Regions from separate parts of the Diaphorobacter sp. MNS-0 genome, predicted to be linked through region 2. Evidence: predicted binding sites of a transcription regulator. Region 2 holds the regulator's gene; each other region holds the start of a gene.
What was found. Region 2 encodes FNR, which switches genes on or off when oxygen is low (the NO sensors DNR and NnrR bind a similar motif). Its sites were predicted from a motif close to TTGATNNNNATCAA; they were not measured.
Positions count from the first base shown of each region.

Region 1 (7,654 bases), 1.1 Mb from region 2:
TCACCGACGATGGCGATGTGTGGTGGGAAGGCATGGAGAAGGACACCGGCAAGCTCCCGGACCACCTCATCGACTGGCAGGGCAAGGACTGGACACCGCAGATCGCCAAGGAAACCGGCGCCAAGGCCGCGCACCCCAATTCGCGCTTCACGGTGGCCGCCACCAACAACCCGGCCCTGGACCCCGAGTGGGACAACCCTGCCGGCGTGGCCATCGACGCCTTCATCTTCGGCGGCCGCCGCTCCACCACCGTGCCGCTGGTGACCGAGGCCCGCAGCTGGATGGAAGGCGTTTACATGGCCGCGACCATGGGCTCCGAGACCACCGCCGCCGCCTTTGGTGCGCAGGGCGTCGTGCGCCGCGACCCGTTCGCCATGCTGCCGTTCTGCGGCTACAACATGAGCGACTACTTCCAGCACTGGCTCGACATGGAACACAAGCTGGAGGAGTCCGGCCACCAGCTGCCCAAGATCTTCTGCGTCAACTGGTTCCGCAAGGGCGAGGACGGCAAGTTCGTCTGGCCCGGCTATGGCGACAACATGCGCGTGCTCAAGTGGATGCTGGACCGCATCGAGGGCACGGCGCAAGGCGAGCCGACCATGTTCGGCATTGCTCCGCAGTACGCCGAGATCAACTGGACCGGCCTGGACTTCAGCACCGAGCAGTTCAAGATGGTGACCAGCATCGACAAGGCTGCCTGGGCCGAAGAACTGAAGCTGCACACCGAGCATTTCGACAAGCTGGCCTACCACCTGCCTCAGGAACTGCTGGCTATCAAGGCCGCGCTGGAGAAGCGTCTGGCGGCCTGACCGCCCTGCCTCGGCTCGGCTCGGCATGAATTCAGCCGGGCCTACACCACAACCCCGCGACCACGTCTGTGGCGCGGGGTTTTTTCATGAATGTGCCCCGGACGAAGCTGCCGCGCACATAGCAAAAAGGGCACCCGAAGGTGCCCTGTTGTCGGTTGGCGCGGGGTCGCCGCGCGGCCGTTCAGCGGTAACGGCGCAGGTCGTCCACCGCGATGCCGTTCATCGCACGGCTCAGGTCGGCCATGATGCGGGCGTCGCGCAGTGCGGCATTCCAGGTGCGCTCGTCCTCTGCCGCACGCCGGTGCGCATCCGACCAAGCCTTGGCAGCGGCACGCAGGCCCAGCACCGCGCTGCGCGCAGGTGCCGCCAGCAACGCCATTCCTGCGAAAGCTATCACCCACATCACCATCCAGCCGGCCAGCATGTGGCCATCGTTCCAGGTGTCCATGACCTGGTTGGCCACGACAAGCAGCGCGGCGACCAGCGCCGCCAGCAGCAGCGACGTTGCGCCGCGGGTGCCGTCAAAGCGGGCAGCGGTTTGCTTCAGATGGCTTGCGGCCTCTTCAATGCGTGCAATGCCGTGGTGCTGGACAGGAACATCGATGTGTACAAACTTCGTCATGATGCGACTCGTACGCCACTGTTGGCGAAATTGCCGGGCGGTGCAGCAATACTAGGGTTTACCCTGGTTTGTGTCTAATTTATATGTTGAATCACCCATATTCATCCGTGTGATGATTGCGGCATGCAGCCATTGAACTTTCGCACGCTGGATCTCAATCTGCTGCGCGTCTTTGACGAGGTCATGGCCGAGCGCAACCTGACCCGCGCCGCCGAGAAACTGGCCATCACACAGCCCGCCGTGAGCAACGCACTGCGCCGGCTGCGCGAGGTGCTGGGCGACGAGCTGGTCACGCGGCGCGGCCACGGCGTGGAGCCCACGCCGCGGGCACTGGCCCTGTGGCCCGCCGTACGGCACGCATTGGCACAGTTGCAGGAGGCACTTTCCCCCGGGCGCTTTGACCCGGCGTCCGCACAGACGACCTTCGTTCTGGCGATGGCCGACGCCACGGGTGCCACGCTGATCCCGCCACTCATCGAGATCGTGGAACGCGAGGCCCCCGGCGTCTCGCTGCGCGTGGTGCCGCTGACCACGCGCGACCCGCGCCGCCTGCTGGACGACGAGAGCGCCGACATGGCCGTGGGCTACTTCCCCGCCGTGCTGGCCGACCTCACGGCGCGGGCGCAGTCGGACAACGTGGTGGCGCACGAAAGCACCCGCCTCTACGATGGCCAGTACGTGTGCGTGATGCGCGCGGACCACCCGCTGGCCGCCGTGCCGATGACGCTGGACCTGTACTGCGCCGCGCGCCACCTGCTGGTGAGCTTCTCGGGCAAGCCCTTCGGCTTCATCGACGGGGCATTGGCCGCGTTGGGACGTGAACGCCGCATCGTGCTTACCGTGAACCAGTTCTTCACCGCGGGACGGGTGGTGGCCACCACGGACCTGCTCACCGTGCTGCCGCGCCACTTCGTCGGCGTGGCCAGCGTGCGCGACGAACTGGTGTGGCGCCCGCTGCCCATGACGCTGCCGCCCGTGCACGTGGACGCACTGTGGCACCGCCGGCGCAACCACGACCCCGCCCACCGCTGGCTGCGCGAGGCGATTGCGCGCGCCGCGCGCAACACGCCCGCCCCCATCCACCGCCAGGATTGACCCCACCCACTCACCCATGAAGCTGCAACTGCTGTCCGACCTGCACCTGGAAGCCCACCCGCATTTCACCCCCAGCCCCGCCGTTGGCGCCGATGTCCTGGTGTTGGCCGGCGACATCGGCTCTTACCAGGCCGGCTCGCTGCTGTCGGACGACGACTTCGGCCTGGCGCGCTTCTCCCCTCTGCCGCAGTACGCCGGATGGCCCACGCCGGTGGTCTTCGTCCCTGGCAACCATGAATACGACACGCAGGACTTCGACGCCGCGCATGCGCGCCTGCGCCGCACCTGCGACCGGCTGGGGCTGATCTGGCTGGAGCGTGAGAGCATGGTGCTGCAGGGGGTCCGCTTCGTTGGAACGACGCTGTGGAGCGACTTCGACGCGCTGGCCGACCACGCGGGGATCACCGACCCGGGCCAGCGACTGCAGCGGCGCGAGAAGGCGTTCCGCGCGGCCAACTTCTATCTCTCCAAGACTGGCAGCACCCGCCAGGGTGTGCCCTTCCTGGCCGCCGAGGTGCGCGAACAGGCCCTGGTTTGCCAGGCCTGGCTACGCAACGCGCTCGCACAGCCCTTTGCGGGCACGACGGTGGCCGTCACGCACTTCGCGCCCAGTCTGCTCAGCGCCGACCCGCGCTACGGCCTGGTGCCGGGCACGGCGGGGTTTTGCAATGCGCTGGACGACTGCCTGCCCCACGCCCAGCTATGGCTGCACGGCCATCTGCATGCGCCCAGCGACTACCTGGTGCGCGGGGCCCGCGCGGACGGCGCGCCCTGGAGCTGCCGCATAGTGGCCAACCCGCTGGGCTATGCCCGCAAGGGGGAGCAGGCAACCTTTCAGCCGCACTGCGTGCTCACCGTATGATGCGTGCGGGCCCTGCGCCCGCCACCGCGTACCGCATCAAAAATATGACTGAAGTCAAGACAACAGGCGCCAGCGCGGATTAGTCTGATTTCTCGTTTCCGGAGCACTTCGAATGAACATCCTGCTTGCTGTCGACGGCAGCACCTACACCAAGAAAATGCTGGCCTACCTGGCCGCTCACGACGAGATGCTGGGCAGCTCGCACACCTACACGGCCATCACCGTGCAGCCCCAGTTGCCTCCCCGCGCGCGCGCCGCGCTCGGCAAGGAAGTCGTGGACAAGTACCACGCTGAGGAAGGCGAAAAGGTGCTGTCGCCCGTCGTGAAGTTCATGGCGCGTCATGGCGTGCAGCTCAAGACCATGACCAAGGTGGGCCCGGCGGGCGAGACCATCGCCAAGGTGGCCGAGTCCGGCAAGTACGACCTGATCGTCATGGGCACGCACGGCCACGGCTCGCTGGGCAAGCTGGTGATGGGCTCGGTCAGCACGCAGGTGCTGGCCAACTGCCAGGTGCCGGTACTGCTGGTGCGCTGATCAGGCCACCCGCATGGCGGGGCCGCTCGCCAGGCCGCTCAGGCAGGTGTCCGCGGCCCAGTCAATGATGCACTCGTCCGCATAGCCGCGGTCGCGCAGCATGCCGAGCATGGGATCGGCATTGCGCGCCAGCAGCGCACACAAGATCACATCGGGCGGCAACTCGCGCCGCAGCTGTCCCTGGGCCTGCGCCTCGACGATCCAGCCGAGGATGCAGGCATGCACCTCCTGCATCGATGCCCGGTAGGCGTCGCAGGCGCGCAGCGCCTGGGCCAGCGCGGAGTTGCGGCTGGGCAGCAGCGGCACCTCGTCGGCCAGTTGCAACTGCAGCGTCCAGCACAGCAGCGCGTGCAGGCGCTGCATGGCGCCCAGTTCGGCCGGCAGCGCCGCCAGAAAGCGCTGCAGGCGCTCCACCACATGCACCATGGCGGCCGAGCACAGGTCGTCCTTGCCGGCAAAGTGTTTGTACAGGCTGGCCTTGGCAATGCCCACGGCCGCGGCGACCTCGTCAACGGTCATGGTCTCGAAGCCTTTTTCGCCCAGCAGGCGGCTCGCGGCCTCCACGATGGCATCCTCACGCGCCCGGAGCATCTGCTCCTTGAAGGACGGACGGGGCGGCTGCAACGTGTTCATGCGGGCGATGTTAGCGAGCCTTCACCCCACGCAGGCCGATAACCCTAAAGACCCCCATCCGCGTGTGCCGTCAGGCCGACAGGCACTGCGCCGCCGCGCTGGTGAGCGCATCGGCCAGCGCATCCAGCACTTCCGACTCCAGGTTCCATGAGTGCCAGTACAGCTGGATGGGCAGCGTATGGCCTGGCGCCAGGTCCACCAGCCGGCCCTGCTGCAGCCAGGGGCGCGCGAGCAGCTCGGGCACCACGCTCACGCCCCAGCCCGCGGCCACGGCGCGCACCTGGCCCTCCGAGCTGGGCACGAACACGCGGCTGAGAGACACGCGTTTCAGGCCAAAGGTGCGCGTGACGAACTCGGCCTGCATATCGTCCTTGCGGTTGAACGAGACGAAAGGCACGTCGCGGAAGTTGTGCGCCGTGAGCCCTTGCGGCAGTTGTCGGCGCGCCAGCTCTGGCGCGGCCACGGCGACGTACTGCATCGCGCCCAGGGGCACCATGCGGCAGCCGCGCAGCGCGCTCTTCAACGTCGTCACGCAGCCCATGACCTGGCCCGAGCGCAGCCACTCCTGCGTGAAGTCCTGGTCGTCGGCAATGATCTCCAGCGGCAGGCGCTGGCGCACCAGGTCGCCGAGCGCGTCCACCGCCCAGGTGGCGATGCTGTCGGCGTTGATGGCGATGGCGATGCGCTCTTCCTCGCGGCCGCCGCCGCGCCCGCTGGGCATGAGGTCCTGCAGATCGCGCTCCAGGTCGGCGCGCAGCAGGCGCAACTGCTTGGTGTGCTTGAGCAACAACTGCCCGGCCGAGGTGGGCTTGAGCGGCCGGCTGCGCACGATGAGCACCGAGCCCACCTGCGCCTCCAGCGCACGCAGGCGCTGCGACACGGCGGACTGGGTGATGTTCAGGCGGCGCGCGGCGCGCTCGAAACCGCCCTCTTCGACGATGGCGGCCAGGCATTCCAATGCGGCGGGGTCAAATGTGCTCACGGTCGGTATCCATTAGTCATTCTGATGAATTCCGAAGAAGTTTAATCACGCTTTTGTTTTTCATTGGGCCGCAGCACACTGCGCGCCATGAAAACCATCGTCCTGGGCGCCGGCATCATCGGCATTAGCACCGCCTGGCATCTGCGCGAGCGCGGGCATGAAGTCACTGTGGTCGACCGCCAGCCCGACGCGGCGCTGGAGACCAGTTTTGCCAACGCGGCGCAGATCTCGGTGAGCTACTGTGAGCCCTGGGCCAACCGCGAGGCGCCATGGAAGGCCCTCAAGTGGATGTTCGACAAGGAAGCGCCGCTGCTGTTTCGCCCCCAGCTCGACTGGGAGCAATGGCGCTGGTGCCTGAAGTTCCTGGCGCAGTGCAACGACACGGCCTTCGCACGCAACGTGCAGCAGATCGTGGCGCTGGGCGCTTACAGCCATGCCGCACTCAAAGAGCTGGTGCGCGTCACAGGCATCGAGTACCACCGGCTGGAACGCGGCATCGCGCACTTCTACACCGACCAGAAGTCCTTTGACGACGCGGCCCACGCCGTGGAACTGATGCGCCGCTTCGGCGTGCAGCGGCGCGTGGTCAGTCGCGACGAGCTGCTCGCCATCGAGCCGGCCTTCCGCGCTTACGGCGACCGCATCACCGGCGGCACCTACACCAGCACCGACGAGAGCGGCGACGCGCGCGTATTCACCCAGGCACTGGCCCGCCGCTGCACCGAGCGCGGCGTGCAGTTCCTCTACGGTCACGACGTGCTGCGCCTGAACCGCTCCGGCGACGCTATTGAATCAATAGCTATTCGCGCTCGCCAGGAAAGCGCTACAGGCCAAAAAGACCAAATACTGAAAGCCGATGCCGTGGTCGTTGCATGCGGCAGCTACAGCGCACCGCTGCTGCGGGGCGTGGGCGTGCACCTGCCCATCTACCCCGGCAAGGGCTATAGCGCCACGTTCCCGCTGCTCAAACCGGAGGGCGCGCCCATGGTTTCCACCATCGACGATGGCAAGAAGATCGCCATGAGCCGCCTGGGCAACGTGCTGCGCGTGGCCGGCACCATCGAGCTGGGCGGCTACGACCTGTCGCTGGACAGCCCTGTGGCGCGCGCGCGCTGCCACATGCTGTCGCGCCGCATTGAGACCATCCTGCCCGGCGTGTGCGACACGCGCACGCCCGAGGAAGGCGGAGATCCGCAGTACTGGACCGGCCTGCGCCCCGCCACGCCCACCAACATCCCGTTCATCGGCCGTACGCCGCTGCACGGCCTGTGGGTGAACGCCGGCCACGGCACGCTGGGCTGGACGCATGGCGCCGGCTCGGGCAAGGCGATGGCCGAGCTGCTGAGCGGCGAGCGGCCAGCCATGGACTTCGCCTTTCTGGGCGACGACACGCCCGCTGCCGCCTACGGGGCGCCGCGCCTGGCCTGAGCGGCTCGCACCTCAGCGTTTGCGCTGCACCAGCAGGTTGCGCTTGGCATCCTCGGGGTAGGCGAAGGTCACCGCGCCGGCCTGCACCTTGCCCATCACCAGCATGTTGGGGGTGATGGCTTCTTTCTCCTCGGCCGAGAAGGGCCGCTCGTAGGTCGCCACCACGCCGTAATACACGCGCTGCAGGTTCTCCAGCGAATGCTTGAGGGCCGTGCCGTTGACCTGCCCGTCGCGGATGCCCAGCAGTGCATACATCAGCAGGTAGGCCGCGTCGTACCCTTGCGCCGCCGCCATCGGCACGGCCGGGCGGCCTTTGAAGGCGCGCGCGTAGGTGCTCAGGAACGAGGCGCGGCGTTCGTTGCTGGGCTCGGCGATGAAGGTCTGCGCCGTCAGCGCTCCCTCGGCGGCGTCCTTGCCGCCCTGGATGAAGAACGGGAACGACAGCGTCCAGCCGCCGACCTGCGGCACCTTCCAGCCCAGCTCCTTGCGACCTTGGGCAATGACAGCGTTCTCCGGCCCTACGGTGTAGCTGAAGATGACCTGTGCGCCCGCATCGCGCGCGGCCTGCAACTGGGGCGCCAGGCTCTTCACGCCCAGAGGGAAGTTGGTCGCGTACACGGGCGTGAGCTGGTGCGCGGCGAGCGCCGCTTCCACGTCCTTGCGCCCGGCCTGGCCGTAGCCCGTGTCG
Region 1 covers NZ_CP080761.1:106,245-113,898, reverse strand. The annotation lists gene K2L43_RS00505 (phosphoenolpyruvate carboxykinase (GTP)) at 1-809, shown strand, start outside; gene K2L43_RS00500 (hypothetical protein) at 991-1,431, opposite strand; gene K2L43_RS00495 (LysR family transcriptional regulator) at 1,555-2,526, shown strand; gene K2L43_RS00490 (metallophosphoesterase) at 2,543-3,388, shown strand; gene K2L43_RS00485 (universal stress protein) at 3,501-3,923, shown strand; gene K2L43_RS00480 (TetR/AcrR family transcriptional regulator) at 3,924-4,556, opposite strand; gene K2L43_RS00475 (LysR family transcriptional regulator ArgP) at 4,627-5,538, opposite strand; gene K2L43_RS00470 (D-amino acid dehydrogenase) at 5,626-6,966, shown strand; gene K2L43_RS00465 (ABC transporter substrate-binding protein) at 6,979-7,654, opposite strand, start outside.
Region 1: a site for FNR is predicted at 3,433-3,446, ahead of K2L43_RS00485 (universal stress protein). Genes of this name have one in related genera too.

Region 2 (7,654 bases):
TGCTGACGCGGTTGCGGTACGCCACGACACCCACGCTGCTCTCTCCTTGCGTCCACCGCGCGCCCAGCTCCACGTTGCGCCCCTTCTCGGGCTGCAGGTCGGGCGCGCCGTATTCGCTGAAGCGGTGGTAGAGCGTGGGTGCACGGAAGGACGTGCCGGCCGCTGCCGTGACGCGCCACTGCGGCGTAATGGCGTAGCCATAGGACAGGCTGCCCGTGCTTTTGCCGCCGAACTCGCTGTCGTCGTCATAGCGCAGGTTGGCCTGCAGCGTATGGGCGCCCTGGTTCAGGCCATAGCCCAGCGCGAGCGCGTTCTGTGAGCGGTCACGCTGGAGGTCGCCCACGAACTCGGTGGCGGGGTTGTGCAGTTCGTCCTCGCGGCGCTCCAGCGCGGCTGTGAACAGATGCGCGCCCAGGCGCCACTCGTTTTGCAGCAGGTAATTGTGCAGCGTGGTCTCGGTCATGTAGAAGTTGGGCCGGGTGCTGTATTCACTCTGCCCCTGCGTGACCTGCAAGCGCGTGCTGTACACGTCGCTCCACTTGGCCAGCCATGCCAGGCTGGCCGTGCGCAATTGGTGGTGATTGCGGTCGTCGGCCGTTTTGCTGCCGTCGTACTGCGAGTTGAGGTTGCTGGCCAGCAGCGTGCCCTCCAGGCGATGGGTCGTGTCGAACTGCACGCCCAGTCGGGCATTGGCAGAGGTGCGGCGGTAGCCGTCTTCGTCCGGGTTGTAGGCGGAGCCTACGCGGGCACTGAAGCCATCGGCGCGCTCATGCGACAGCCCCAGCGCATAGTCCACCTGCTCGGTGCCGCCACTCACGCCGGCCTGCACCGTCCGCGTGCCCTGGTTGCCCAGGCCCACGCCCACGTAGGGCGCCGGCGCACCCTCACCCCTTTTGGTGAAGAGCTGGATCACGCCTCCCATGGCATCCGAGCCGTACACAGCAGCCGCTGGCCCGCGCACGACCTCGATGCGGTCGATCTGCGACAACGGGATTTGCTCCCACACCACGCCGCCGGTGGATTGCGAGTCCAGGCGCACGCCGTCCAGGTACACGGCGGTAAAGCGCGACTCCGCGCCGCGCAGGTAGACGCTGCCATTGCTGCCCTGGCCGCCATTGCGCGTGATCTGCACGCCTGGCAGGCGCGAGATCACGTCAATGACGCCTACCGCGCCGCTGGCCTCGATAGTTTCACGGTCGATGACGGACACATCGGACACGATGTCGGCCAGCGGCCGGGCCACGCGGGTTGCCGTGATGACGGTTTCACGCAGTTGGGGTTCTGTGGCTGCCTGGGCCAGCAGGGTCTGGGACACGGCGGGGAAAGCGGCGGCCAGCGCCAGCGGCAGCACGGCGACGCGCGCGTGCACGGAAAGCGCACTCAAGCGCACATTGAACGGACGGGTGTTTGTCATGTGGGGCAAACAGAGAGATCGCCACGGCCGACCTCCCCGTCGGCACCTGGGCATAACGGCCCAGGTTTCACAAAAGGAAACGCGGAGCCACCTCGTTGGCCGGTATCCGGGCTGGCGGAACGCTCTGCATCGCCTTCCCAAACGCTTGTTCAAGGCGCTCAGTGGCTTGTCAATGAAGAGGGAGCCGAGGTACGGCTCATCCGCTGACCGTTGCGGGGGCAGCGCAGGCACAGGACGCACTCCATGGCGGAGGGCCCCTCCCTGCTTCCCGTTGAACTGCGGCATGTGAACCACGCCGCTAGCACCAACTGCGCAATTTTACGATGGTTCGCACGCCGATCCCTACAATCGGCAGCGTATGGCCTCCCCCTCTTCCATCGACCAGATCGCCGAGCGCGTTGAGCGGCTGCTGCTGCGCCATGCCGAGTTGCAGCGCACCAATGCCCTGTTGGCGCAACAGGTCGCGGCGCTCACCCAGGAGCGCGATTCCCTCCAATCCCGCCTGCAGGCGGCCCGTGCCCGCGTGAACGCATTGCTGGACCGCCTGCCTGCCGAGCCCGAACTCCCCGGCACTGCCGAGACGAAAGACGCGCCATGAAGCAGATCGAGGTACAGATCCTCCAGCAAAGCTATCTCCTGGCCTGCCCGGACGGCCAGGAGTCGCGCCTGCTGGAGGCGGTCGAGCGCGTGGATACCGCCATGACGCGCATCCGTGACGCGGGCAAGGTACGCGCGCGCGAGCGCATCGCCGTGCTGGCGGCCCTCAATCTGGCTTTCGAGATCGCCGACCGCGAAGCCGCCGATTTGGCAGCCGCCTCAGCCCCTGCGCGCATCGCCCCCACCCCGGTCGCGCCGCACGTGCACGACAGCGATGAGCGCGTGCAGCAGTTGCTCCTGCGCCTGGACGAGGCGCTGGGCGAGGATGGGCGCCTCCTATAACCACTACGGCGAAAGCCTGCCCCCTGGCTGCACACGGGCGGCCCACTACAATGAACATGTCTGCGGTGCTGCCGGGCTTTATATTTCCTTGAACCAATGCTCATTGAGCACGGGCTTGGTACATCGCCCGGTGAGCGTGATCATCTCGCGTCAGATGAACCCAACGCCTGGCTGCCCTCGCCCACCTGAACCCCCGGTTCAGGATGCCGGTCCGGTGGCATTCGCAGACACCTTTTCTCCGGTAATCGCTTGCGCCCTCGCTCCGGGTGAGTGCCAGCGACCTCAATACCTGCTCAGAAAATCCGGCGCTCCGCGGCCAGCGCGCGCAACCCACCCATCTGCAAGGCACAGAGCAGACCTTGGTAGTCGTCGCACCGATGCCAAATATCCTGGCGTGGTTCGGGCGTTCCCATTCCTTCGGCAACCTCACTGATACGCAGCGCGCGCCCCAGACGTACGGTGGCGCATCCAGTAAGGCAGCGATGGGTAGCTGGATTTCTCCACGTCGATGAGAACAGACTCGTCACTTCCGCTGGTAGAGATCTGACAGCGATACGTCACGCCTGAGCGTCTCAGTTTGCACCATTCGCTTGCCACGGCATGCTTCGCAGAGCCGCTGTGGTTCCACAAAACGCTGTTTTCAGGGCACGCACCACGGCGCCGGCTGCCCATGGACAACCTCCATCCATAGCGCCCATGCACCCAGGGAAAAAAGCACACCACCTGCCAGCCGAGACCCCCACGCCCCACCCTTCACGCCGATCCAAGCGCGAATGCGGCCAAATGTCCACGGCCCCAGCACCAGCCATACACCGCTTCCCACGCCAAACAGGACCATGCACAAGGCTCCGCGGAGCACGCTTCCGCTGAGAGCGGCGGTCAACAGTGCGGTATACAGCAGGCCGCATGGCAGGAGCGCCCAGGCCACACCCGCGGTCAGGAGCCCGCCAGGCCGAGAGACCAAGGGCTTGACCTTCGCCCAGACAGCACGCCCCGCCCGCTCAACCCACAAGGGCTGCTGCGCTTGCACCATCATCATCCCTCCCCACGCGAGGATGAGCACGTGCATCAGCGTCCAAAGGGGGCGCAATGCCGAGGTGCTTTGCCCCAGCCATGCGAGTTGCTCCATAGCCAGCGCAACCACCGCCCCTGCGGCGCCGTAGCCAATCAGGCGCCCCGCGTGAAACTGCGCTACCCGTTGGAGGATTCCGCGGCGGGACGCCCATTGAATGGCGTGGGTGGCGTCCGGCGTGCCACCCAGCCCCGTAAGCGCCGCGCAGGGAACAGAACACATCGCCAAACAGTGAGCCCCTCCCATCAGCCCCATCAGGAAGGCCGTCGTGGCCAGCGCCCACAGCATGGATCAAATAATCCGGGAAAAGCGAGCGCGGTTACGGTCAGCCTGCAGATACTTGTCGAACACCATGGCCACGCCGCGCACGAAATACCATCCCATGGGCGTGACTTCAACGCCCTCATCACTGATTTTCACCAAGCCCTGAGCCGCCATTTCTTGCAGTTGCTGTAATTCCGCATCGAAATAACTGCGGAAATCAATCAGCCAGGACTGTTCCAACGGCTCAAACAGTAATTCACCTTGGCACATCAACGCCATGATGACTGCGCGACGCACCAAGTCGTCCTTGGTCAACGCCAGCCCGCGCACCACAGGCAAATGCCCCTGGTTAATGCAGTCGTAATACTCGTCCAGCGTTTTCACATTTTGGCTGTAAGTAGCGCCCACGCGCCCGATGGCAGAAACGCCCAGACCAATCAGGTCGCAATCGGGCTGCGTGCTATAGCCTTGGAAATTGCGGTGCAGCCTGCCTTGCCGCTTGGCCACCGCCAGCGCATCGTCTGGCAGAGCGAAATGGTCCATGCCCACGTAGACGTAGCCGGCTTCCTGGAACACATCAAGTGACCGGGCCAACATGGACACCTTGGCCGAAGCCATGGGCAACTCGGCCGTGATGATGCGTCGCTGCGACTTGAAGCGTTCTGGCAAGTGAGCGTACGCATACAGCGCGATCCGGTCTGGCCGCAACTCGGCTACCTGCTCCAAGGTGCGATCAAACGACTCCGGTGTCTGGCGCGGCAGCCCGTAGATCAAATCCACGTTCACCGATTCAAACCCGAGCTTCCGAGCCGCATCGACCAACGCGAACACCTTTTCGGCAGGCTGAATGCGGTGCACGGCCTTTTGTACTTCAGGGTCGAAATCCTGCACGCCAAAGCTCAGGCGATTGAAACCCAGCTCCGCCAACAATCCCAGCCGCGCTTCATCCACGGTCCGGGGGTCCACTTCTATGGAGTACTCCCCCCCAGGAACAAGGACGAAACTGCGCCTCAGCATGCCCATCAGTTCGCGCAAACCGTCATCCGTCAGAAAAGTAGGCGTGCCGCCGCCGAAATGCAGCTGGCTCACATGCTGACCCACACCGCAGTGCGCCGTATGCAGGTCGATTTCACGGCTGAGGTAACGCAAGTAGACCTCTGCCCGCTCTGGATGCCGGGTAATGATTTTGTTACACGCGCAGTAATAGCACAGCGATTCACAAAACGGGATGTGGACATAAAGCGACAAAGGCATCGCCTTGGCTACCGACCCCACGCGACGCTGCTGCAGCGCAAGGATGTATTCCCGCTCGCCAAAAGCCTCGACAAAACGATCAGCAGTCGGATAAGAGGTGTAGCGCGGCCCTGGGACGTCAAAGCGACGCAGGAGCTCTGTTGTAACAACGGTCATGACGGGATTCCTTGCACTTTCATATCACTGTGCCGTAGAGTCCCCCATGAGTCCTTGACGTTGATCAAGCGCCCATAAGGTCCTTGTGGCGACAATTTGACTTCGGCTCAAAGTCGTCCAACGGCCTACGGCATTCCATGTCTCCCAGCCGTTCAGAGGTAAGCTCAAGCCATGAACAGGGTTCCCATGCATACGAATCTCCAGACCATCAAAGTTGCCTGCTCAAACTGCAATCTGCGTGAGCTGTGCATGCCCGTGGGTCTGGACGACCAGCAACTCAAGCGCATCGATGACATTGTTGCTGTACGACGCAAGATCAAGCGTGGCGGCACGCTTTTCCGGAACGGTGAACCCTTCACATCCCTTTTTGCTATCCGCACCGGATTCTTCAAGACCTGTGTCGCCACCGAAGACGGTCGCGACCAAGTGACAGGTTTTCAAATGGCGGGCGAGATCATCGGCCTGGATGGCATCGTGAGCGACCGTCACACTTGCGATGCGGTAGCGCTTGAAGACGCCGAAGTATGCGTCATGCCTTTCGATCGTATTGAAGAGTTGTCGCGCGAAGTAACGGCACTACAGCACCATGTGCACAAGATCATGAGCCGCGAGATTGTTCGCGAGCATGGGGTCATGCTGTTGCTGGGGAGTATGCGTGCCGAGGAACGCCTTGCCGCATTCCTGTTGAATCTCGTACAACGCTTGCATGCCCGGGGTTTCTCACAATCCGAATTGGTGCTGCGCATGACACGCGAAGAGATCGGCAGCTACCTGGGATTGAAACTGGAAACCGTCAGCCGCACGTTTTCGAAGTTCGTGGAAGAAGGTATTGTGGAAGTAAAACAGCGCCATGTGCGCATCGTCGATACCGATGCGCTGAAGCGAATTGTCAACAGCCAGCAAGCCTGCCATTAACAGGCTGCTGAAATACTCCCCAGCGTCCGAACCTGTTCAGCGGCTGTAGCCGCATTTTTCCGTATCCTGAAAATCAGCCCCTCAAAATCGCCTGCTTTCAGTCGCAAAGCACGGTTTTTTGCCCCTTTTGCCTTTACACCTGCCCCTGCAGACGGATTAGCCCCAGGCTGCGCAGTCGCGTGAGGTTGTAGCCCGCCATCGTCAGCACAAACAGCTGATCAACCTTCTTGATCCCGCGCACCACCACCTGACGCATGTGCCCCACCGTCTTGGCCCAGCCAAAGCCTTGTTCGATCAGCTTTCTCTTTTGCTGGGAGATGGCGTAGCCTTCGCTGTCTGCAATCGCGTCAGGAACTGCCGACTGGCGCCCTGATTTGTTCTGCGCCACATGGGGCAGCACGTTCATCTCTTGCAGCGCGTCGATGAACTCCCTGGCGTCGTAACCCTTGTCTGCGCCCAGCGTGATCGTGATGGGGTCATCGCCGGGCAGTGCCTGTCGCGCATCGTTGATCATGGCCTTGGCCGCTTCGCGCTCTGCATATCCGTCGGCCTGTGTGACCACGGCGCTGACCACCAGCCCGTGGCGGTTGTCGGTGAGTGTGTGGCCCATGAAGCGCAACTCACTGGCCGTCTTGCCCTTGCGGTACAGCCTTGCATCCGCGTCCGTTGTGGACTCGTGGGTGTCGTTGCTGCGCTTTTGGTCTTTGAAGTTCCCCGCGTCGGTATCGTCGTCGCCCTGGCGGTCTTTGCGCACAAAACTCTTGTGGCCCGCCCAGGCCTGGATCAGGGTGCCATCCACGCTGAAGTGCTCGCCCGAGAGGAGTTCCTGCTCCTGGGCTTGCTGCACGATCTGGTTGAAGAACTCGATGACCGCATCGTGCTCGATCAGGCGTTCGCGGTTCTTGCTGAAGACGGTAGGTACCCACACGGCATCGTCCATGGCCAAGCCAATGAACCAGCGAAACAGCAGGTTGTACTGGGTTTGCTCCATGAGTTGGCGCTCCGAGCGCACGCTGTAGAGCACCTGAATGAGCATGGCGCGCAGCAGCTTCTCGGGGGCAATGCTGGGACGCCCGCCTTTGATGTCGGCTGCGTACATCTGGGCAAACAACTCATCCATGTTCGACAGGGCCTTGTTGACCATCACACGGATCACGCGCAAGGGGTGATCTGCGGGCACGAAGTCATCGAGGTGGCGCATGGTGAACAGGCTCTCGGTGAAGGTGTCGGCTCCGCGCATGTCTGGCTCGTCTGTCTGGTCGCTGGGGTGCCCCGATTGTCCTGCAAAGGCGCCACACGGGGAGCGACGAAAGGGGTATTTCAGCAGCCTGTTAAGCCTCGGTTTTTTGCTCATTCATAACTGATCGGCGGAAAGATCAGGAAACGTATTTGGCGCAATCAGCCGGCCGCGCCCCTTTGGGCACGGGGCAGCGATTCAACTCAAAGGGCGAGAGTGACAACAGCGTCGTCAATGCGCTGGAAGCCATGAGTACGAACCAGAACGTGAAAAAGGCGATGGTATACACACCTTCGCGCGAGAGATGCAGGGGTTGATCAAACCACTGCAGCGCTTCTGGATCCACGAAGGCGAACACCACCATTTCCATGACGCCCGCCATCAAAAAGGCCGGCCACGCGAT
Region 2 covers NZ_CP080761.1:1,168,378-1,176,031, reverse strand. The annotation lists gene K2L43_RS05620 (TonB-dependent receptor domain-containing protein) at 1-1,414, opposite strand, end outside; cobalamin riboswitch at 1,494-1,738, opposite strand; gene K2L43_RS05615 (hypothetical protein) at 1,773-2,012, shown strand; gene K2L43_RS05610 (cell division protein ZapA) at 2,009-2,353, shown strand; gene K2L43_RS05605 (sulfite exporter TauE/SafE family protein) at 2,994-3,713, opposite strand; gene hemN (oxygen-independent coproporphyrinogen III oxidase) at 3,717-5,099, opposite strand; gene fnr (fumarate/nitrate reduction transcriptional regulator Fnr) at 5,271-6,014, shown strand; gene K2L43_RS05590 (IS5 family transposase) at 6,148-7,254, opposite strand; gene K2L43_RS05585 (hypothetical protein) at 7,391-7,654, opposite strand, start outside.

Region 3 (7,654 bases), 1.1 Mb from region 2:
CTGGATGCCCATCAGCCCGGTCTGCGCCCAGGGCAGCCGCTCATCCGGTCCGATCACGCCGCCACCCTGCAGCACCTGCGCCGGGCGCTCATTCCATTGCAAAAGGGCCATGGGGCTCTCCTTGTGTGAAAGCGCTGATTTTAGAGGTTGGATGGGCCTCTGGCGCTTGTGTGGCAAGCGCAAACAGCTATCAAATCAGGAGTGTGCCGGAGTGCGCTATCACCCAGGGGTGCCAGACGGGCCCATCGCCGCCGGCCTGCCGAGCGTGGCGGGGCCGTTTTCTGCCGTCACGGGGCCCAGGTTTGCCAGGCCCTCAGCGCCCCGGCTTGCCGGTCTCGAGCGCGTGCAGCTCCTGCACCACGTCAACCACCTTGTGTGCGTCCTCGCGGATGCGCTCGATGGCGTCGCGCGCCTGGCGTGACAGCTGGGCACCCTGCTCCACCGCCGCCACGCCGCCCTGGATGTGGTCGATCATCGCCCGCATCTCCTGCAGCACGGCCTGGATGGTCTGGTGGATGTCGTTGGTGGCGGTGCGGCTGTCGCCGGCGAGCTTGCGCACCTCTTCGGCCACCACGGCAAAGCCGCGCCCGGCCACGCCGGCGCGCGCGGCCTCCACCGCCGCGTTGAGGGCCAGCAGGTTGGTCTGGTCGGCCACGCGGCGTATGCCCTGCACGCTGGCGGCGATGCTCTCGGTCTTGCGCCCGAGTTCCTGCACGCGGGCCGCGGTGTCCTCGAACAGCTGGGCGATCGACTGGATGCGCGCCGTGGCGTCGACGATGGTTTGCGTGCCTTCTTCGGAGAGCTGCTGCGTCTCCCGCGCCACGGCAAACGCCGTGTTCACGCCCTGCTCGCGCGCCTGCGCCTGCTGCACACGCGCGGTGATGTCGGTGGCGAACTTGACGATGTGGCTCACCACGCCGTCAGGGTCGAGCACCGGGTTGTACGTCGCCTCCAGCCACACCGTGCGCCCCCGCGCATCGACGCGCTCGATCTTGCCCTTGGAATACACGCCCGCGCGCAAATCGTCCCAAAAGCGTGGGTAGTCGCTGCTTTGCGCGAATGCGGGCGGGCACAAGATGCGGTGGTGCTGGCCCACCAGGTTCTGGCGGGTGTAGCCCATGGTGTGCAGAAAGTTGTCGTTGGCGCGCAGCACATGGCCTTGCAGGTCGAACTCGATCACTCCCATGGAGCGTTCGATGGCCTCCAGGATGGCATGGGCGCGCTGCGTCTGCTCCTGCGTGGCGGTCACGTCGTAAACCAGCCCCACGATGCGCTCCACCCGGCCGCGGGCATCGCGCACGGGGTAGAACATGCCCTGCACCCAGACCACGGTGCCGTTTTTGCAGCGGCGCTGCGCCGTGCCTTGCACGAATTCGCCGCCGCACAGGCGCCGCCAATTGGCCTGAAAGGCAGGGCTGGCAACGTATTCCGGTGGATAGAAAATCGTTTGGGGCTGGCCGATCAATTCCGCACGCTGGTAGCCCAGCAGGTCACAAAACCGCGCGTTCACTTCGCGCACCGCGCCTTGGACATCCACTTCGACCACGGCCGTCTGCTCTGCAATGGCCTGCCAGCGCCCTTGTGCCGAAAAACGTTGCTGCTGCCACCACATAGGACACCTCGTTGCTCAGAAATACCGGGCATGTAGTGTACGCGCGGTGAGCGCAACGCTTTGCGGGGAAAGCGCGAGAGGCTATTAAAACAATAGCTATCGCGCCGCCAGGGCGCGCGCGATGCGGCCTGGCCGCACCGTGGTCTTGGGCACGTGGAAGGGGAACCACATGCGCACGTCCTGCTCCAGCCCGATGCCGTGCATGTAGTTGTAGATGGCTTTCTTCAGCCCGGCGCCCAGCGCGTCGTGGTCCACGCCCGTGGGGTCGATGAACGCCACATCGTTCTTGGCAAAACCGCCCGGCGGCAGCGGGGCCAGGGTCACGCCGTATTCCGCGGGGTTCCGGCCCACGGGCGAGTGCACGGTGCAGGCGAAGCGGTGGAAGAAGCCGCTCTGGATGCAGCCGTTCTCGAACAGCTGGCGCACGTACTCCAGCGCGTCCACCGTGTCCTGCACGGTTTGCGTGGGAAAGCCGTACATCAGGTAGGCGTGCACCAGGATGCCGGCGTCGCTGAATGCGCGGGTCACGCGCGCCACCTGGTCCACGCTGACACCCTTCTTCATCAGGCCCAGCAGCCGATCGGAGGCGACCTCCAGCCCGCCCGAGATGGCGATGCAGCCCGCGTCGGCCAGCAGCTCGGCCAGCTCGGGCGTGAAGGTCTTTTCAAAGCGCACGTTGCCCCACCAGGAGATGCCGGTGCCGCGCGCGATCAGCTCCTGCGCGAGCGCCTTGAGGGCCTTGGGTGGCGCGGCTTCATCGACGAAGTGAAAACCGGTCTGCCCGGTCTCGGCCACGATGGCCGCGATGCGGTCGGCCAGCACCTGGGCGCTGGCGCCCTCGTAGCGGCCGATGTAGTCCAGATTCACGTCGCAGAAGCTGCACTTCTTCCAGTAGCAGCCGTGCGCCACGGTGAGCTTGTTCCAGCGCCCGTCGCTCCACAGCCGGTGCATGGGGTTGAGCATGTCCAGCAGCGACAGATAGCGCTGAAGCGGCAGGCCGTCCCAGGTGGGCGTGCCGATCTCGGCAAAGGCGACGTCGGGCTCCGCCAGGTGGACGTACTGCACGGCACCATCGTCATTGCGCACAAAGGTGCGCACCAGCCGCTGGCGCCCGCGCTGGCCTTGCAGGTGCTCCAGCAGCGCGAGCAGCGGGCGCTCGCCGGCGTCCAGCGTCACGTAGTCGAAAAAATCGAACACCCGTGGGTCGGCCAGCTCGCGCAGCTCGGTGTTGACGAAGCCGCCGCCCAGTACGGTGACGATGTGCGGGTGCTGTGCCTTGATGGCCTGGGCAATGCGAAACGCGCCGTACACCGAGCCCGGGAAGGGCACCGAGAGCAGCACCACGCCGGGTTGGTGGCGCGCGACGGCCTCATGGGTGAGCTGCTGCAGCACCTCGTCCACGAGGGTCGGCGCCTGCGCCAGCGCGTCGGCCAGCGGGTCGGCCAGCGGGTCGAACGTGGGCTGGCTGCCGGCGAGCTGTTCGGCGTATCGCACAAACTCGAAACGCGTGTCCACGGCGCCCTGCAGCACGTCCGCCAGGTCGTTGAGGTACAGCGTGGCCAGATGCTTGGCCTTGTCGGTCAGGCCCAGGGCGCCGAAGGCCCAGCCCAGCGGGTCGCCGCTGCCGTCGTCCTCGTACACGTCCAGCGCTGCGAAGCGCGGCCCTTCCGGCAGGTAGTGGCGGCCCACGATGCGGTGGGCGAGGGTGCTGTCGCGCCCCTGCAAAAAGGCCATGGCTGGGCCGATGGTGGCCAGGTACCGCTCCTGCTGTGCAAGAAAGAACTGCACCGCCGGGCTCTGCGCGTTTGCGGGCAGGGCCCGCGCCCTTTCGGCGACCTGCGCCAGACCGTCGCGCGAGAGCAGCCGCAACACCAGCGCGATCGCCAGGTCCTCCTGCCACGCCGGCACGCCGCGCGAGCGCAGAAAGCCCGTGAGGTAGGCGGTGGAGGGGTAGGGCGTGTTGAGCTGCGTCATCGGCGGGATGACGGACAGCACGCGGGGCAGGGCTGCGGGCATGGGCAAAGGGGTGGAGGGGGCTGGCAGAGCGGCGGATTATCCCGGCCCCCTGCCGCGCATGCCCCTGCGGGGGCTTGTTCAGCGCACGGCGCGGCGCGCCTTCTTGGCGGCGTACATGGCGCGGTCGGCCTCGCGCAGCGCCTCGTCGGCCGTCATGCCGTTGGGGAGCACGGCGATCACACCCACGCTGGCGCCGGCGTAGTCGATGGGGGCGTCCGCCCCGCCAAAGCGCCCGCGCGTGGCCTGTGCCAGGCGCTGGCCGAACCCCTGGCGGGCCGCCTCCAGCGCCGGGCCGGGCGCGGGGCCGGGGCCTACGGCCACGAACTCATCGCCCCCGTAGCGTGCGACGAAGTCCTGCGCGCGCGCCGCGCCGCGCAGCCGCTCGGCCATGTCGGCCAGGAAGAGGTCGCCCACCTCGTGGCCATAGGTGTCGTTGATCGCCTTGAAACCGTCCAGGTCCATGAAGGCGATCAGCACTGCCGTGCCCTGGCGCGCGCCTTGCGCCAGTTGCTGGTGCAGCATTTCGCGCAGCGCGCGGCGGTTGGGTAGGCCGGTGAGGGCATCGGTCGCCGCATAGGCCGCCAGCCGGGCATTGGCCTGCAGCAATTGCTGCAGCAGCTGCTCGCGCTCGACCTGCTGGCCAATGAGCCGCGCGAACAGCGTCAGCGCATTGCGCGCCTGTGAAGTGAGCTCCTGGCGCTCGTCGCTGGCGGCGCAGAGCGTGCCATAGAGCTGGCCGTCGGACATGCGCACCGGTGTGCTGGCGTAGGTCTGGATGCCCAGCGCGGCGGCGGCCTGCGAATCGCCCCAGCATTGCCCCACGTCGGCGGTGAAGGGTCGGCCCTCGTCCAGCGCGCGTTTGCACAACGTGTCGTGCCAGGGCACGCTCAGTCCCTCGGGGATCTGCATCTGGCGCGTGTTGCGCGCGTACAGCACACGTTGCACACCCCGCTCCAGGTCCACCACCGTGAGGTAGGTGGATTCGAACCCGGTGATGTCTTCCAGCAGCTCCAGCAGCGGCCGGGTGAGCTCTTCGACGGTGCGTGCGCGGGTGACGGTCTCGCTGAGATGGTCCAACAGGTTGTCCATGCGGCCATTATGGGTGGGTGTGCCGCAGGACGCAGGCCGGGACAGGCAGCGAACGCCTGCCCCTCCAGTTGGATCACGGTGTGCGCGCTAAGGTGCGGCGCTGGGCCAGGCGGGGCGCCGGCCTGTGAGCTGGCTCACGATGGCGCCCTTGAGGGGCGGCAGCCGGTTGGCGCCCGCCAGCACCACCTGGCGCAGCAGGCGGGGCAGCGGCCGGTCGTCGGTGTACAGGCGCACGATGGCATTCGTGCCCTGGTACAGCGGCCAGGCGTGGCGGTGATGGCCGCGCGCGTAACCCTCCAGCACGCTGGCGGCGCCGATGTCCGCGCCGCGCTCGCGTGCCTGGGTGAGAGTGCGCGTGAGGCTGTCCACACCCGCCAGCCCCAGGTTGAACCCGTGCGCCGTCACCGGGTGCATGCCGACGGCCGCGTCACCCAGCAGCGCGCAGCGCGCGGCGGCGAAGCGGTGCGCATACACGGCGACCAGCGGGTAGGCGTGGCGCTCGCCCACCAGCCGCATGGCGCCCAGGCGGTCCTTGAACTGGGCTTGTACGCGTGCGGCGAATGCCTCAGGGGGCAGTGCCAGCAGCTCCTGCGCATGCGCCGCGCCGGTGGTGACCACGGCCGAGCACATCGGCGCGCCATCGACCAGGTCGCCCGGCAGCGGCAGGATCGCCAGCGTCTGCTCGTAGCCGAAGCACTCGTGCGCGACCTCGTGGTGGGGCAGCTCATGGCGCAGGCGGCAGACGATGACCGTGCGGCCGAAGTCGTGCATGGCCGCGCCAATGCCCAACTGGCGCCGCGTGGCGGAAAAGCGGCTGTCGGCCGCCACCAGCAGCGGGGCCTGCAGACGCAGGGGCGCTGCGTCGAGGTTGCGGGTGTCGGTGTATTCCAGCTCGGCATGCGCGGGCGTGACGGCCACGCGCGTGACGCGCGCCTCGGTGACCAGTCGTACGCCGGGCGTGTGCGCGGCCACTTCGTAGGCCGTGCGGCGCAGCGCGTGGTTGGGCACGATCCAGCCCAGATGCTGGACGCCGCTGCCGCCTGCGTGCAGCTGCATGGCCCCGCGCTGGCCCACGGGGCCGTCGTGCACCTGCGCCTCGCGCAGCAGGCCGACCTCGTGCGCGGCCAGGCGCTGCCAGCTGCCGATGCGCTGCAGCGTGGCCACGCTGGGGTGGGTGAGTGCGATCTCGCGCCCGTCGGCCGGGGGCGCGGCCAGCGTGGAAGCGGGTTGCTGCTCCAGCACCGTGACCTGCATGCCGGCCTGGGCCAGCGAGGCCGCCAGCGACAGCCCGGCAGGCCCCGCACCCACGATGAGCACGTCGCTGCGCTGAGAGGAAACGTCTTGTGTTGTCATGATTCAGAAACAGGCCGCCGGCAGTGGCAACAGCGGGCAATTGTCGGCAGGGCGGAAAGGGGCGATCTTGCCTTGCGTCAAGCACGGCGGCCATGCGGCCGCTTCCTACGCCGGGCGGGCGATGGTCTCACTACAGTGGAGAACCCTGCAACCAGCAAGCAAAGGACCCGACATGCGCGTGGACATCTACCGCCGATCCGAAGCCGAGGGGCGTTATTCCCATCTGGCCGTGCCCGAGGGCAAGCCCATACCGCAGGAGGCCATCAATACCGATTGGAACTGCGAGCACCGCGCCGTGGAACGGGACGAAACCCAGGCGCACTGGAACGACCTTGGTATTCCCGAGCCCGGACGGCAGCTGCGCGACAAGGGCTATGCCATCACCAGCGTGACGGAGCAGCCGCGGCGCTGAGGCCAGGTGCGGCCGGCGAGGTGCCGCCGGCCAGGTGCGACCGGCGAGGTGCGGCCGGCCAGTTGTCACGTGCGTGGCGCGCACGGAGGCAGCGACCGCGCTAGGCTGTGCGCATGGAGACACACCACAACATCCCCCCAACACACCCGCCTTACGCGCCCCAGATACGCCGCTACCAGGATTGGCTGCAGGCGCAGCACGGCCTGCGCTTTGACGATTACGACGCGCTCTGGCGCTGGTCCACCACCGATCTGGACGCCTTCTGGCAGAGCGTCTGGGACTATTTCGACCTGCAGTCGCCCACGCCGCACAGCGCGGTACTCGCAAAGAACGTGATGCCCGGCGCGCAGTGGTTCCCCGGCGCGCAGGTGAACTACGCGCGCCAGGTGCTGCGCCATGTGGACGCCGCACAGGCCGCGGGCCAGCCGGCCCTCATCGGCCGCAACGAACGCGGCGAGCGCCGCGAGCTGTCCTGGCCCGCGCTGCGCCGGCAGGTGGCGGCGCTGGCGCTGCACATGAGGGCCCAAGGCGTACGGCCCGGCGATCGCGTGGCAGCCTACCTGCCCAACATCCCCGAGACTATCGTCGCCTTCCTGGCCTGCGCCAGCATCGGTGCGGTGTGGAGCCTGTGCGCGCCCGACATGGGCACGCACGCGGTGCTGGACCGCTTCCGCCAGATCGCACCGACGGTGCTGTTGGCCGTGGACGGCGTCACCTATGGGGGGCGCGACCACGACCGTTGCGACGTGCTGGCGGAGCTGCGCGCGCAACTGCCTACGCTGCGCCACGTGGTGCTGGTGAACAACCTGGATGCTTCAAAAACAGTAGCTGATACCGCTTGCTACGCAAGCGTCATCGCCCGAAATGATGCAGAGACTGTGGCCTTTGAACCGGCGTGGCTGCCGTTCGACCACCCGCTGTGGATCGTCTATTCCAGCGGCACCACCGGCCTGCCCAAGCCCATCGTGCACGGCCATGGCGGCATGATGCTGGTGATGCTGCAGCTGGCGGTGCTGCACAACGACATCGGCTGCAGCTACGCGCCCAACTCCCTGGGCGAGCGCTACCACTGGTACAGCTCCACCGGCTGGATCATGTGGAACGCCCAGGTCGGCGGCCTGCTGGGCGGCACCACCTGCGTGCTCTACGACGGCAACCCCGGCGGCAACAAG
Region 3 covers NZ_CP080761.1:83,414-91,067, forward strand. The annotation lists gene K2L43_RS00355 (solute carrier family 23 protein) at 1-111, opposite strand, end outside; gene K2L43_RS00360 (PAS domain S-box protein) at 314-1,612, opposite strand; gene K2L43_RS00365 (radical SAM protein) at 1,709-3,628, opposite strand; gene K2L43_RS00370 (sensor domain-containing diguanylate cyclase) at 3,707-4,717, opposite strand; gene ubiM (5-demethoxyubiquinol-8 5-hydroxylase UbiM) at 4,805-6,070, opposite strand; gene K2L43_RS00380 (DUF6139 family protein) at 6,243-6,482, shown strand; gene K2L43_RS00385 (acetoacetate--CoA ligase) at 6,596-7,654, shown strand, end outside.
Region 3: a site for FNR is predicted at 6,138-6,151, ahead of ubiM (5-demethoxyubiquinol-8 5-hydroxylase UbiM). Genes of this name have one in related genera too.